2 regions of the Arthrobacter paludis genome follow, and region 1 is predicted to be linked to the other one. Evidence: riboswitches for the same ligand, from Rfam matches in the RefSeq annotation. Region 1 holds a riboswitch; the other holds the start of a gene.
The links. Region 1 has a riboswitch for guanidine ahead of AC1Q5D_RS11485 (DMT family transporter). Riboswitches for the same ligand answer to the same signal wherever they lie in the genome.
Positions count from the first base shown of each region.

Region 2: it holds a riboswitch for guanidine, as region 1 does, so the genes downstream of both, AC1Q5D_RS11070 (DMT family transporter) here and AC1Q5D_RS11485 (DMT family transporter) in region 1, are expected to answer to the same signal.

Region 1 is NZ_JBXAEW010000012.1:43,481-47,880, reverse strand. It holds gene AC1Q5D_RS11505 (pyridoxal phosphate-dependent aminotransferase) at 1-106, opposite strand, end outside; gene AC1Q5D_RS11500 (GNAT family N-acetyltransferase) at 305-811, shown strand; gene AC1Q5D_RS11495 (VOC family protein) at 918-1,301, shown strand; gene AC1Q5D_RS11490 (oxygenase MpaB family protein) at 1,298-2,140, opposite strand; guanidine-III (ykkC-III) riboswitch at 2,249-2,315, shown strand; gene AC1Q5D_RS11485 (DMT family transporter) at 2,328-2,642, shown strand; gene AC1Q5D_RS11480 (DMT family transporter) at 2,645-3,076, shown strand; gene rlmN (dual-specificity RNA methyltransferase RlmN) at 3,087-4,400, opposite strand, start outside.
Region 2 is NZ_JBXAEW010000011.1:112,975-117,374, reverse strand. It holds gene AC1Q5D_RS11085 (PucR family transcriptional regulator) at 1-403, opposite strand, end outside; gene rlmN (dual-specificity RNA methyltransferase RlmN) at 539-2,014, shown strand; gene AC1Q5D_RS11075 (DMT family transporter) at 2,025-2,456, opposite strand; gene AC1Q5D_RS11070 (DMT family transporter) at 2,459-2,773, opposite strand; guanidine-III (ykkC-III) riboswitch at 2,786-2,852, opposite strand; gene AC1Q5D_RS11065 (oxygenase MpaB family protein) at 2,961-3,803, shown strand; gene AC1Q5D_RS11060 (VOC family protein) at 3,800-4,183, opposite strand; gene AC1Q5D_RS11055 (GNAT family N-acetyltransferase) at 4,290-4,400, opposite strand, start outside.

The sequences.
Region 1 (4,400 bases):
CGTCGGAGACGGGAGCCGGGGCACCCCCGCCGGGCTCCCCCGCGCAGAGGGAGACGACGTCGCGGCCGGCGGCCCGCAGTTCCGCCACGCGCTGCAGGATGTCCATGACCTGGAACGGCGGGACCTGGGCCCGGCGGGCGACGGCGAGGCGGTGGTTCACTGCGGCGGCTCCTGGGACGTGCGGCGCCGCGTCGTGGCGCCACGGGTTCCGCACCAGCCTAAGCCCCGGGAGCGGGCGCCCTACCGGCCCCCGCCTCCGCAGCCCCGTGCGACGATGGGACCCCGCCCGACCGGAAGGAACGCCATGCCGGAGTGGACCGTGCGGTCCGAGTCCGCCGCCGATGTCGACGCCGTCCACCGGGTCAACGCCGCCGCATTCCCGACCCGGGCGGAGGCCGACCTCGTCGACGCCCTCCGCGCGGACCGCGGCGCGTGGGTGCCCGGGCTGTCGATCGTGGTCGAGGACGACGGCGCCGTCGTCGGCCACTGCCTGTTGACCCGCTGCCATGTCGGTGCCGCCCCGGCCCTCGCCCTGGCGCCGTGCGCCGTCGTCCCGGCCCGGCAGGGGTTGGGCGCTGGGTCGGCCGCCATCCGCGCCGCGCTGGACGCGGCCCGGGAGCGGGGCGAGCACGCGGTGGTCGTCCTCGGCCACCCCGCCTACTACCCGCGCTTCGGCTTCGCCCCGGCCTCGCGGTTCGGCATCGCTGCCCCGATGGACGTCCCCGACGAGGCCTTCATGGCTCTCGGGCTGCGCGGCGGCGTCCCGCTTCCGGTCGGGACGGTGCGCTACGCGGACGCGTTCGGGCTCTGAGCCGTACCGCGTGCGGGCACTGAGCCGTACCGCGTGCGGGCACTGAGCCGTACCGCGTGCAGGGACTGACGTACCGCGTGCGGGCACTGGGCCGTACGCTGGGGCCATGGCTGCCGACCTGTTCGCCGGACTGCCCGTCAGCGACTACGACCGGGCCCTCGACTGGTACGGGCGCCTGCTCGGGACGGGCCCCAGCTTCCTGCCGAACGAGTCCGAAGCCGTGTGGGAAGTGGCCGAGCACGGCTGGCTGTACATCGAGGTGCGCCCCGACAGGGCCGGCCACGGCCTCGCCACGGTCTTCCTCGACGACCTGGACGCGTTCACCGGCGCCGCCGCCGAGCGCGGGCTCGAGCCCGATACGCGGGAGACGTACGGCAACGGCGTGCGCAAGGCCGTCTACCGGGACCCCGACGGGAACGAGCTCGGCTTCGGCGGGGCGCCCACCGGCGGCGCGGCCGACGCTGGCCCTGCCGGGGCCGAGGCCCCCTAGATCTTCGCGAGGTAGTGCCGCATGGGCGCGTGCCGCACCGCCGTCGGAAGGCGCGGGAAGACGGCGGCGGCGCCCCGGATGGCCGCCCGGTAGGCCGTGTCGCGGCCGCGGGACCAGTGAAGCCCGAAGGCCTCCCGCAGCTGGGGCGGGAGCATGCCCGCCGTGAGCAGCCGGGCCAGCGGCAGGGCTGCGCGCGCCCACACCGGCACGTTGGTCGCGTGCAGGAGGGTGCGCCCGACCTCCGCGGCCGCGGGCGTCACCGCCAGACGGGACGATTCCCGCTCCCAGTAGGCGGCGAAGTCCCTCCGGTCGGCGGGCCACAGGCCCGCCGGCATCTGCAGGGCCGTCCCGAGCACGGCGTACTGCCGGTACAGCGCATCGGCCTCGCCGGGGGCGAGCGGCGGCAGGACGGCGTGTTGGACCAGCATCGCGGAATCGTAGAGCGTGGCGGCGACCCACCGCTGCAGTCTGGGGTCGCGGGCGCTGTAGGCGGGCGCGGCCTCCGACTGCGCGGCGGACGGGCGGGTCGGCGTCGGCCGCGCCCCGCCACGGCCGGAATGGGCGCCATGGTCCGCCCGGCGCGTTCCGCGCACCGGGGCGTGCGCCCGGTCGACCCGGGCGCGGACGCGTTGGGCCTGCTCGTCGGTGCCGTTGGTGAGCGCGTAGATGTAGCTGAGGGTGCCGTGGAAGCGCCGCATGGGGTCCTCGGCGAACCGGCTGTGCTCGGCGACGCCGCGGCCGACGGCGGGGTGGGCGATCTGCAGCAGGATCGCGCGGCCGGCGCCCGCGAGAAAGACGGCCTCGGGGGCGAGGCTGCGCAGGGGTTCGGACACGGCCATACTTCGAGGCTACCGCGCGGCCGGGAGCGGCCGGGCCCGCCCGCCGGCGCCGACCGGTGGCGTTCCCGACAGCGCCTTGCCGCCCCCGCAACCGCGTGCGAACCTTAATCCGGGCGCCGCAACAGGCCCCGCGGACGAGGGGACCCGTACCCGCACAGCGACAAGACGGGCCATGGAGGTGTTGGCCATGGCATGGCTCGTCCTGATTCTCTCCGGCGTCCTGGAGGCCGTCTGGGCCTCGGCGCTCGGCGCGACCCAGGGCTTCCGGAAGTGGAAGCCCACCCTGCTCTTCGCCGGGGCGCTCGTCGTCTCGATGGCCGGGCTGGCCTACGCGATGGCCGAGCTCCCGACCGGAACGTCCTACGCCGTCTGGACCGGGACCGGTGCGGGCCTCACGGTCCTCTGGGCGATCGTCTCCGGCCGGGAGCGGGCGACGCTCGTGCGCTCGCTGCTGCTGATCGGCCTGATCGGCTGCGTCGTCGGCCTCAAGGCGGTGGCGTAGCCGTGGCGTGGGCGCTGCTGCTGGTTTCCGCCGTCTTCGAGGCCGTGTGGGCCACCGCCCTGGGCGAGTCCAACGGCCTGACCCGACCCGGTCCGACGGCGGCGTTCGCCGTCTTCCTCGTCCTGAGCATGGCGGGCCTCGGCCTGGCCGCCAAGCGCATCCCGATCAGCGTGGCCTACGCGGTGTGGACCGGCGTGGGCGCCGCCCTCACCGTCGCGTGGGCCATGGCCACCGGGAACGAGCCCGTGTCCGCCCTGAAGGTCGTCTTCCTGGCGGGGATCATCGCCTGCGTCGCGGGGCTGAAGTTCACGAAGACCGAGCCTGGTCCCCGCGCCACCGGGGGCGGCGAGGGGGCCGGGGACGGCGCGGCGTCCGGGGCCGGAGCGCCCTCCCGGCCGGCCGGGGACCGCGAGCCGCGGCAGGCGCGTCGCTGACCTCCCCCGGCTACTCGGCGGCGGCGAGCTGCCCGCAGGCGCCGTCGATCTCCTTGCCCCGCGTGTCGCGCAGCGTCGTCGGGATCCCGGCGTCGTTGAGGCGCGAGACGAAGTCGCGGGTGACGTCCCGCTCGGACGCCGTCCAGATCGATCCCGGCGTGGGGTTCAGCGGGATGGGGTTGACGTGGACCCAGCCGCGGCCCCGTGCGTTGAGCTTGCGGGCGAGCAGGTCGGCGCGCCAGCCGTGGTCGTTCATGTCCTTGATCAGCGCGTACTCAATGGAGACGCGCCGGCCGGTCCGCCGGTAGTACTCGTGCGCGGCGTCGAGGGCCTCGTCGACCTTCCACCGCGAGTTCACGGGGATCAGCTCGTCGCGCAGCTCATCGTCGGGTGCGTGCAGGGACAGCGCGAACGTGAACGGCAGGTCCTCGTCGGCGAGCTTGCGGATCGCCGGGACCAGCCCGACCGTGGAGACCGTGATGCCGCGGGCGCTCATCCCCAGGCCCTCGGGCGCTTCGTCGACCATGCGGTGCACGGCGGCCATGACCCGCTTGTAGTTGGCGAGCGGCTCGCCCATGCCCATGAAGACGATGTTGTTGACGCGCTCGGGCTCGCCGTCCTCGCGCGCGGACGGGCCCAGGCCGCCCTCGGCGATGACCCGGTTGGCCTGCACGATCTGGTCCAGGATCTCGGCGGTGGACATGTTGCGGGTCAGGCCGGCCTGCCCGGTCGCGCAGAACGGGCAGTTCATGCCGCAGCCGCACTGGCTGGAGACGCAGAGCGTGATCCGGCCGGGGTAGCGCATCAGCACGGACTCGACGAGCGACCCGTCGAAGAGCCGCCACAGGAACTTGACGGTGTCCCCGTTGTCGGTCGTGAGCCGCTTGACCTCGGTCAGCAGGGTCGGGAACAGGGCGTCGACGAGCTCCTGCCGGCCCCCCTGGGGAAGGTCCGTCATGGCGGCGGGGTCGGTGGTGTAGCGGCGGAAGTAGTGCTGGGAGAGCTGCTTGGCCCGGAACGCGGGCAGCCCGAGCTCCTTGAGCTTGGCCTGCCGCTCCTCCAGCGTGAGGTCGGCCAGGTGCGTGGGCGGCTGGGTGACGCGGGGCCGCTGCGCGAACTGCAGTTGCGGGCGCCCGTCCGGGCCCATGGCCTGCTTCCACCCCTCGGGGGTCGGTCGCACCTGGGCGCGGCCCTCGCGGCGGGCGCGCGCGTCGAGGCCGTCGCGGGCGGCGGTTCCCGGGCGCCCGACGGCGGCCGCCTCGCCGGCGGCGCCGGCCGCGGGACGGTCCCCCGGACGCGTGCCCTCCGCCCCGGGGACGCCGCG
Region 2 (4,400 bases), on a different contig from region 1:
CCACCAGGGCGTCCACGTAGCGCCACGGAATGTGCGGGGCGAAGCGCAGGAGCGGGACGCCCGCTGCGGCCGCCAGGCCAGCCAGAGCCGCGGTCGTGTCCGGGGAGGACTTCACGGCGACGGCGCTGCAGCGGGCCGCCGCCGCCCGGCGCAGCAGCTGGTCGAAGCCCCCGTTCGGCGCCGTGCCGAGGGCATCGGCGGACGTGACGTGCAGCAGCAGCCCGGGCGTTTCCGGCGGTTCCGACGCGGTGTCGGCGAACTCCGTTCCCGTGACGACGGGGTAGGCGCCCGGAGGGGCGGCCAGGACCTCGACGGACTCCTCGCCGAGTGCGCCGATGAGCTCGTCGAGGGTCATCGGTGCGCCGCTCGTCGCGACGCCGTTTGGCGAAATCCATGAATCCACGGAGAAAGCCTAAGTGGAATCCACAACCCCGCGTACAGCCCGGCGGGCACGTGGACGACAGCCTCCCTCGCCGTCGTCGTTCCCGGGCGCGCCCCGGCGTTCCCGCCCGCCGGGTTTCTTGGGACAATGGAACGGATGACTTCCACCCAGCCCCGCCCCCAGGACCACGAGCCCGCAGGACCGGGCGCGCCGGCCACCCACGCGGCCGAGGAGCTCCACCCGGCCGACGGCCACCACCGAACCGGGACCTCCAGGCACCACGCCCGACGCCCCGACGCCCCCTCCGCGGGACCGCTGCGCGGCGTCCCCGGGGCGGAGGGCACGCGTCCGGGGGACCGTCCCGCGGCCGGCGCCGCCGGCGAGGCGGCCGCCGTCGGGCGCCCGGGAACCGCCGCCCGCGACGGCCTCGACGCGCGCGCCCGCCGCGAGGGCCGCGCCCAGGTGCGACCGACCCCCGAGGGGTGGAAGCAGGCCATGGGCCCGGACGGGCGCCCGCAACTGCAGTTCGCGCAGCGGCCCCGCGTCACCCAGCCGCCCACGCACCTGGCCGACCTCACGCTGGAGGAGCGGCAGGCCAAGCTCAAGGAGCTCGGGCTGCCCGCGTTCCGGGCCAAGCAGCTCTCCCAGCACTACTTCCGCCGCTACACCACCGACCCCGCCGCCATGACGGACCTTCCCCAGGGGGGCCGGCAGGAGCTCGTCGACGCCCTGTTCCCGACCCTGCTGACCGAGGTCAAGCGGCTCACGACCGACAACGGGGACACCGTCAAGTTCCTGTGGCGGCTCTTCGACGGGTCGCTCGTCGAGTCCGTGCTGATGCGCTACCCCGGCCGGATCACGCTCTGCGTCTCCAGCCAGTGCGGCTGCGGCATGAACTGCCCGTTCTGCGCGACCGGGCAGGCCGGCCTGACCCGCAACATGTCCACCGCCGAGATCCTGGACCAGATCGTGCAGGCCAACCGGGTCATCGCCGAGGGCGGCCTGGGCCCGTCCGCGCGCGAGGACGGCGAGCCCGAGCGCGTCAACAACATCGTCTTCATGGGCATGGGCGAGCCGCTCGCCAACTACAAGCGGGTCATGGCCGCCGTGCACCGCATGGTCGACGAAGCGCCCGAGGGCCTGGGGATGAGCGCCCGCGGCATCACGGTCTCCACGGTCGGGCTGGTCCCGGCGATCCGCAAGCTCGCCGACGAGGACCTGCCGTTCACGTTCGCGCTGTCCCTGCACGCACCCGACGATGAGCTGCGCGACGAGCTGATCCCCGTGAACTCGCGGTGGAAGGTCGACGAGGCCCTCGACGCCGCGCACGAGTACTACCGGCGGACCGGCCGGCGCGTCTCCATTGAGTACGCGCTGATCAAGGACATGAACGACCACGGCTGGCGCGCCGACCTGCTCGCCCGCAAGCTCAACGCACGGGGCCGCGGCTGGGTCCACGTCAACCCCATCCCGCTGAACCCCACGCCGGGATCGATCTGGACGGCGTCCGAGCGGGACGTCACCCGCGACTTCGTCTCGCGCCTCAACGACGCCGGGATCCCGACGACGCTGCGCGACACGCGGGGCAAGGAGATCGACGGCGCCTGCGGGCAGCTCGCCGCCGCCGAGTAGCCGGGGGAGGTCAGCGACGCGCCTGCCGCGGCTCGCGGTCCCCGGCCGGCCGGGAGGGCGCTCCGGCCCCGGACGCCGCGCCGTCCCCGGCCCCCTCGCCGCCCCCGGTGGCGCGGGGACCAGGCTCGGTCTTCGTGAACTTCAGCCCCGCGACGCAGGCGATGATCCCCGCCAGGAAGACGACCTTCAGGGCGGACACGGGCTCGTTCCCGGTGGCCATGGCCCACGCGACGGTGAGGGCGGCGCCCACGCCGGTCCACACCGCGTAGGCCACGCTGATCGGGATGCGCTTGGCGGCCAGGCCGAGGCCCGCCATGCTCAGGACGAGGAAGACGGCGAACGCCGCCGTCGGACCGGGTCGGGTCAGGCCGTTGGACTCGCCCAGGGCGGTGGCCCACACGGCCTCGAAGACGGCGGAAACCAGCAGCAGCGCCCACGCCACGGCTACGCCACCGCCTTGAGGCCGACGACGCAGCCGATCAGGCCGATCAGCAGCAGCGAGCGCACGAGCGTCGCCCGCTCCCGGCCGGAGACGATCGCCCAGAGGACCGTGAGGCCCGCACCGGTCCCGGTCCAGACGGCGTAGGACGTTCCGGTCGGGAGCTCGGCCATCGCGTAGGCCAGCCCGGCCATCGAGACGACGAGCGCCCCGGCGAAGAGCAGGGTGGGCTTCCACTTCCGGAAGCCCTGGGTCGCGCCGAGCGCCGAGGCCCAGACGGCCTCCAGGACGCCGGAGAGAATCAGGACGAGCCATGCCATGGCCAACACCTCCATGGCCCGTCTTGTCGCTGTGCGGGTACGGGTCCCCTCGTCCGCGGGGCCTGTTGCGGCGCCCGGATTAAGGTTCGCACGCGGTTGCGGGGGCGGCAAGGCGCTGTCGGGAACGCCACCGGTCGGCGCCGGCGGGCGGGCCCGGCCGCTCCCGGCCGCGCGGTAGCCTCGAAGTATGGCCGTGTCCGAACCCCTGCGCAGCCTCGCCCCCGAGGCCGTCTTTCTCGCGGGCGCCGGCCGCGCGATCCTGCTGCAGATCGCCCACCCCGCCGTCGGCCGCGGCGTCGCCGAGCACAGCCGGTTCGCCGAGGACCCCATGCGGCGCTTCCACGGCACCCTCAGCTACATCTACGCGCTCACCAACGGCACCGACGAGCAGGCCCAACGCGTCCGCGCCCGGGTCGACCGGGCGCACGCCCCGGTGCGCGGAACGCGCCGGGCGGACCATGGCGCCCATTCCGGCCGTGGCGGGGCGCGGCCGACGCCGACCCGCCCGTCCGCCGCGCAGTCGGAGGCCGCGCCCGCCTACAGCGCCCGCGACCCCAGACTGCAGCGGTGGGTCGCCGCCACGCTCTACGATTCCGCGATGCTGGTCCAACACGCCGTCCTGCCGCCGCTCGCCCCCGGCGAGGCCGATGCGCTGTACCGGCAGTACGCCGTGCTCGGGACGGCCCTGCAGATGCCGGCGGGCCTGTGGCCCGCCGACCGGAGGGACTTCGCCGCCTACTGGGAGCGGGAATCGTCCCGTCTGGCGGTGACGCCCGCGGCCGCGGAGGTCGGGCGCACCCTCCTGCACGCGACCAACGTGCCGGTGTGGGCGCGCGCAGCCCTGCCGCTGGCCCGGCTGCTCACGGCGGGCATGCTCCCGCCCCAGCTGCGGGAGGCCTTCGGGCTTCACTGGTCCCGCGGCCGCGACACGGCCTACCGGGCGGCCATCCGGGGCGCCGCCGCCGTCTTCCCGCGCCTTCCGACGGCGGTGCGGCACGCGCCCATGCGGCACTACCTCGCGAAGATCTAGGGGGCCTCGGCCCCGGCAGGGCCAGCGTCGGCCGCGCCGCCGGTGGGCGCCCCGCCGAAGCCGAGCTCGTTCCCGTCGGGGTCCCGGTAGACGGCCTTGCGCACGCCGTTGCCGTACGTCTCCCGCGTATCGGGCTCGAGCCCGCGCTCGGCGGCGGCGCCGGTGAACGCGTCCAGGTCGTCGAGGAAGACCGTGGCGAGGCCGTGGCCGGCCCTGTCGGGGCGCACCTCGATGTACAGCCAGCCGTGCTCGGCCACTTCCCACACGGCTTCGGACTCGTTCGGCAGGAAGCTGGGGCCCGTCCCGAGCAGGCGCCCGTACCAGTCGAGGGCCCGGTCGTAGTCGCTGACGGGCAGTCCGGCGAACAGGTCGGCAGCCATGGCCCCAGCGTACGGCCCAGTGCCCGCACGCGGTACGTCAGTCCCTGCACGCGGTACGGCTCAGTGCCCGCACGCGGTACGGCTCAGTGCCCGCACGCGGTACGGCTCAGAGCCCGAACGCGTCCGCGTAGCGCACCGTCCCGACCGGAAGCGGGACGCCGCCGCGCAGCCCGAGAGCCATGAAGGCCTCGTCGGGGACGTCCATCGGGGCAGCGAT